DNA from 2 places in the Bradyrhizobium sp. AZCC 1610 genome. Region 1 is predicted to be linked to the other one. Evidence: predicted binding sites of a transcription regulator. Region 1 holds the regulator's gene; the other holds the start of a gene.
The links. The regulator LexA, encoded in region 1, represses DNA repair genes until DNA is damaged. The targets are predictions, from matches to a motif close to TGTTCNNNNTGTGTTCNG.

Region 1 (3,207 bases):
CGGCGATTCCCTCGCCATCACCGAAGCCGCCGTTCCCGGGCGGCATATCCGCGCCGCCGGCGTCGATTTCCGCGAGGGCGATGTGCTGCTCACGCGCGGGCGCCGCCTGACCGACCGCGATTTGTCGCTCGCCGCCGGCATGAACTATCCGGAGCTTGCGGTGCACCGCCGCCCAAAGGTCGCAGTCCTCGCCACCGGCGACGAGCTGGTGATGCCGGGCGCTACCCCCGGCCCCGGCCAGATCGTCTATTCCAACGGCTACGGCATCCGGGCGCTGGCGCGGGCCGAGGGCGCCGAGGTCGTCGATCTCGGAATCGCCGCCGACACGGTCGATGCCACCGCGCAAGGTATCCGCCGTGCGCGCGAGGCAAGCGCGGATATCCTGATCACCCTGGGCGGCGCCTCGGTCGGCGACCATGACCTCGTCAAGCGGTCGCTGGAGGCCGAGGGGACGGCCATGGCGTTCTGGCGCATAGCGATGCGGCCGGGCAAGCCGATGATGCACGGCAGGCTGGGCACGATGCGGGTGATCGGCCTGCCCGGCAATCCGGTCTCCTCCTATGTCTGCGGCTTCCTGTTTCTGGTGCCGTTGATTCGTGCGCTATCGGGCTGCGACACCATCCATCATCCGCGCGAAAGCGCCTTGCTGGGCCGCGATCTCGCCGCCAACGACCAGCGCGAAGACTATCTTCGGGCACGGCTCGAAGCGCGCGCGGACGGCACGCTGATGGCGGTGCCGGTGAGCCACCAGGATTCATCGCTGCTCGGGAATCTCGCTGCGGCGCGGGCACTTGTGATACGTCCGCCGTTCGCGCCGGCTGCCGCAAAGGGTTCGCGCTGCGAACTGCTCCGGCTGCCCGAATGATGCCCTGAACGGCGCCTTTAAGGGCGTTTTGGGCCGAAGCCGCAATGCGTTCACCTGAAATTAAGTGGTTGCGGAACACATATCGAACATATAGTGTCCGTTCATGATTTGTTTCGACTGCTAGTGTCCAGGGTTGGGAGTTTTAGGGACTCCCGCGATGGACCCTGACGCTTCGGGACCGAAAGACTGTGCCAACCGGGGGATTGCTCGCGATGCTTACGCGCAAACAGTATGAACTTCTGCGTTTCATCAATGAACGGCTGAAAGAGGCCGGCGTACCGCCCTCCTTTGACGAGATGAAGGACGCGCTCGACCTGCGCTCGAAATCCGGAATCCACCGCCTCATTACGGCGCTGGAGGAGCGCGGCTTCATCCGCCGGCTGCCCAACCGCGCCCGCGCCATCGAAGTCATCAAGCTGCCGGAGCTTGCTGCCGCCGGCAACGGCCGCCGCGGCTTCACGCCGAGCGTCATCGAAGGCACGCTCGGCAAGCGCTCGGTGAGCGTGCCGGCTTCCGAGGATGACGGCAACCGCCCGGTCGCCGTCCCCGTGATGGGCCGGATCGCCGCCGGTACGCCGATCGAGGCGCTGCAGACCCGCAGCCACACCATCAGCGTGCCGCCTGACATGCTCGGCTCCGGCGAGCATTACGCGCTCGAAGTCCGCGGCGATTCCATGGTCGACGCCGGGATTCTCGACGGCGACATGGCGCTGATCCAGCGTAACGAGACCGCCGACACCGGCGATATCGTGGTGGCGCTGATCGACGAGGAGGAAGCCACGCTGAAGCGCTTCCGCCGCCGCGGCGCCTCGATTGCGCTGGAGCCGGCCAATGCCTCCTACGAAGTCCGCATCCTGCCGCCGAACCGGGTCCGGATTCAGGGCAAGCTGATCGGCCTGTACCGGAAGTATTGAACTGTCGGATTGCAGACACGACGGCGACGACACCCCGCCCCGGCCTTCGGCCGGGGTTTTTTGTGGCGCGGCCGGAACCAAGCCGCGTTAGCGCGTTTGTGATTTAGGCGCAGCGCGCCAGTCGCAGAATTGCCCAGAAACAAGAAAAGGCTCTGCGCCATGTCCACTCTGATAGAGGCTTGTGCCTCCTTCGAGACACGGGTCAGCTATCTCAAACGAGGGAGCCATCCGATGTGTGACTATAGCCTGCATGCTGTGGCAACGCGGCCTGCCCAGGTCGGCGAGACGCTGATCACCACGACCTTCCGCGGTACATCGACCCGCGGCTTTGCGTCGGAACGCGAGCCAGCAGTGGCGGTCTGCATGCTTCCCGGCACCGAGCTGGCGTTCGCCGAGGACGTCAAATACGATAACCGGTGGATCTGGACGCGAACCACCGACTGGCGGGTCGGCAAGTTTAACCAGATCGAACCCGAAGTATCCGACCGTCACCATGACGCGATCGAATTTCCTGACGGAAGCCATGTGCTGGTGACGCAGCTCTGCGAAGGCCAGCGCGCGACTGTGCTGCAATTGCCGGTGACCGAGGGCGAACGTGCACCGAAGGTGACGGAAGCGCCGCCGGCCGAATCCATCGTGACCGGATAAACGCAAACGCGAACGCGATCCGCCGGTTTAGGCCGGCGGATCGTGGTAATGTAATTTTTTCAGAACTCGGCGCCGAGGGGCAGTCGGTGGTCAACAAGGTTACATGGCAAAAGGCCGGACGCGTCACCGAGCCCGGACGATACATGTTCAGGTACGGCTGGCTCACCATCACGGCCGAGGATCTCGCGATCTGGCGGCAATTCCCCGAGGCGTCGTTCACGCTGGTCAATTTGCCATCGGAGCCCGACGCGCCTGAGGAGTTTCATCTGGGCGCCTTCGAAATACCCGCCAGCCCGACGGTCGACGAGCACTGATGTTCCTCTATTCCTCCGCCTGAAGGTCGGCCTCGGCCGGCGTCGCATCGACGGCGCGCGGCGGCACGACACGCGGCGCAAGCACGGTGGCGTCGGCCTCGCGCTCGTCGGCTGCGGCCGGCGACCACGGGCGGTCGATCCCCCTGGGCTTGGCTGCCTCGACGACAAATCCCTCACGGCCTCGCCGCAACGCCATTGCGCCCTGCCGCCGCAACCGGTCGGCATCGATGACGGAAGCCGCGCATGAAGCGGGCGCCTGCCGCAGCGTCACGATGAGCGCCGCGCGCTCGCAATCGTCCGAAAGCGCCTCGGGCTTGAGCGCCTGCGCGATAAGGCCGCCGGCGGATTGCGTTACGCAGCCAAGGTCGTCGCATGAGACGCCTGCGGTGAGCGATGCGTCAGCGGCCGTACGCGCGTCCGCGTCCGCCGCCAGCCACTCCTTCAGGAGGAAGGCATCCCGGGAGCC
Region 2 (3,207 bases), 760 kb from region 1:
CCGTTCATGGACCGCTCAACGTCATCAGCCAGTTGGCCCAGATGCTTGGCCAGCCGGTCGAACATTTCGCGCTTGGTCATGTCCGTTGCAAGGTCGCGGATCCGCGCCGCTTCAGCCGCATTGCTCCGAAGCTTCTCCAGAGAGGCTCGATAGTCCTTCACTTCCGGGTCCCCTTGCCAGTCCAGGACACTGGGGTGCGGCCTTACTTCTTCTGATCGGACAGCAAGTTTTCCAATGAGTTTGGGGGCCGCAGGCCGGGCGATCTCAGCCACTCATTGATGTGAGCGGCCGTCTCGGCCTGCCGGGCACGCCGCAAAAGCAGTTCTCGGGCCATGCTGCCGGGAGGTTGCTTTTCAGCGGCCGCTTTGAATTTAATCGCCTCTTCCGCTAGCCGCTCTTCAAAGGTCGCCGTGTGAGTGACGCGCTTACGCTGCTGAGCCATGGGGTCCCTCTTGAGCCCACCCATCGCTAATTAAAGGCCGGTTGTTTCATTCCGTCTGTCCGGCAGCCGACAAAACTCAAATCAGGCCATTGCGATTTTTCGAACCGGGTCCCTGAGGTCGGAAACAGGCCAGTACCAAATCCCGGGTACTGGCCGAAATAGGCCACTCCGCTTTTCAAAACAAGCCACTAACGAATTGACCCCCCAGCAATGGTGCTGGGGGTCTTTTTTTGGAGAACCAAAATGAGACTGCAACTGCTGCATTACATAGCCAAGCCGCTGCGCATTCAGTTCAAGGTGGACGGTACTGCGGCAAGCATCTTCAAGATGATCTACAAAGATTCGCCTAAGGGGACGGAGGGGCTACCACCGCCACCGCAGGACTATACAAAATGAAAGAGGCTGCCAACTGAGGCGGCCTTACTTCCGGGCGACGTGGCGGGCCAGTTCACGCATGAGCGCGTGGTATCGATCGATCTGGCCGGCGACTCTCGTCCAACTTTGGGCGATCTCTTTCAGAGTCTTAGCCTCAGCCTCACTCCGCGCTGATTTCATCAAGCGACGGCATTCTGCCGCCTGATCCTGGCAGTGCTGCGCGCTGTCCATGGCCATTTCTCGCGCCGGATTCTACCCCAAGTTTAATACCCTTGAGGTACCTCAAAATTCCCATTGCACGTAGATTTACCGAGAACAGGTGTCGGCGACTTTGCGGCGCGTGATTGTCACCGACATGGCCCCCTTGTGACCGGTTCCTGGCACAAGTTCCTACCCGCTAGAAAGTGTAGGGCGGTCAAACTAGGCCACCCACAAATTCAATTTAGGCCACGAGGGGTTAAAACAGGCCAGCACCAAATCCCGGAAAAGAACATATTGCGAACATAGAACAAAGGTGGTACGAGATTCCCGTACGCTGTCGAATCCCGAAGAATCCCGAAGTCGAATCCCGAACTTGCCACCGCCCGTTTGTCCCGCTCGCGAATCCCCGCCATAAGGAGCACGTATTATGTCCACCACTGCCCTGCGTATCGTCGAAGGATCCTCCATGGATAAGACCAAGGCCCTGTCCGCCGCGCTCTCCCAGATCGAGCGCCAGTTCGGCAAGGGCTCGGTGATGAAGCTGGGCAAGAATGACCGTTCGATGGACATCGAGACCATTTCTTCGGGGTCGCTCGGGCTCGATATCGCGCTGGGCGTCGGCGGCCTGCCGAGGGGACGTGTGGTCGAAATCTACGGGCCGGAATCTTCAGGCAAGACCACGCTGGCGCTGCACACGGTGGCGGAGGGACAGAAGAAGGGCGGCATCTGCGCCTTCATCGACGCCGAACACGCGCTCGATCCGGTCTATGCGCGCAAGCTCGGCGTCAACATCGACGAACTGCTGATCTCGCAGCCCGACACCGGCGAGCAGGCGCTGGAAATCTGCGACACGCTGGTGCGCTCCGGCGCGGTCGACGTGCTGGTGGTCGACTCCGTTGCAGCGCTGGTGCCGAAGGCCGAACTCGAAGGCGAGATGGGCGATGCGCTGCCCGGCCTGCAGGCGCGGCTGATGAGCCAGGCGCTGCGCAAGCTCACCGCCTCGATCAACAAGTCCAACACCATGGTGATCTTCATCAACCAGATCCGCATGAAGATCGGGGTGATGTACGGCTCGCCGGAAACCACCACCGGCGGCAACGCGCTGAAATTTTACGCCTCCGTCCGCCTCGACATCCGCCGCATCGGCGCGATCAAGGAGCGCGACGAAGTGGTCGGCAACCAGACCCGCGTCAAGGTGGTGAAGAACAAGCTGGCGCCGCCGTTCAAGCAGGTCGAATTCGACATCATGTATGGCGAAGGCGTCTCCAAGATGGGCGAAATCCTCGATCTCGGCGTCAAGGCCGGCATCGTCGAGAAGTCGGGCGCGTGGTTCTCCTATGACAGCCAGCGGCTCGGGCAGGGGCGCGAGAACTCGAAAGCCTTCCTCAAGGCCAACCCCGACATGGTCGCCAAGATCGAGACGGCGATCCGCCAGAACTCCGGCCTGATTGCTGAGCAGATTCTGGCAGGCTCCCCTGAGCGCGACGCCGACGGCGAGGAGCCGGCGGGCGACGAATAAGTTTCCAACGCTTCAGGCCGCAAAGGCCTGAGACGCGACAGACGGGCGCTGCGGACGTTGAGTTGCCGACGTCTTTGGCGCCCGTTTTGTTTGGTGGGTAGGTATCGTCGGAGAGTTCAATGAAGCCTCTCGTCCTGACCGGATGGTTGATGCCGGACTTTATGGAAAATGACCTCGCCGATCTCGTGCTAAATTTGGATTTTTTCAACTTCGTGTGGGGACCGCAGCCCTCGCCAGATGAACTCGCAGCCCATCTTGGCCCTCGCACCGGGAGTCACGACCGGAACCGGGCCACACACTGGTCGGACTGGGGCACCCACCGGAGCAAAAACAGAAGGCACCGTAATCGGAGCCTGGCCGAATTCTGCCAGCAATACGAAACCGTCGAACTATGGTTCGACATACGGCCGGGCGCGCAGCTGAAACTGATCTGGCTGCTCGATTATTTCCGCTCTTATCCTGAAACCATTAGCAGGTTGAAGCTGCGTCTTGTCGATCTGAAGATGAGCGCGCTTGAGAAATTTGGCAGGTGGCGGCCGCCGGTCGTCGATGTCACCGAAAAGGAGCTTGAGACGGCAAGCGCAGCCTGGCAGGCCTATCGGTCGCCGACGCCGGAGGCCTGCTTCGATCTGCTCGGCAAGGATTTAAGCGCTCTTCCGCTTCTGAGACC

Region 2: a site for LexA is predicted at 1,304-1,321, ahead of recA (recombinase RecA). Genes of this name have one in related genera too.

Annotation. Positions count from the first base shown of each region.
Region 1 covers NZ_JAZHRR010000001.1:3,537,829-3,541,035, forward strand. The annotation lists gene V1279_RS17535 (molybdopterin molybdotransferase MoeA) at 1-865, shown strand, start outside; gene lexA (transcriptional repressor LexA) at 1,078-1,779, shown strand; gene V1279_RS17545 (hypothetical protein) at 2,011-2,427, shown strand; gene V1279_RS17550 (hypothetical protein) at 2,514-2,741, shown strand; gene V1279_RS17555 (ComEC/Rec2 family competence protein) at 2,749-3,207, opposite strand, start outside.
Region 2 covers NZ_JAZHRR010000001.1:4,299,799-4,303,005, reverse strand. The annotation lists gene V1279_RS21365 (hypothetical protein) at 1-161, opposite strand, end outside; gene V1279_RS21360 (hypothetical protein) at 203-442, opposite strand; gene V1279_RS21355 (hypothetical protein) at 686-838, shown strand; gene recA (recombinase RecA) at 1,446-2,537, shown strand; gene V1279_RS21345 (hypothetical protein) at 2,657-3,207, shown strand, end outside.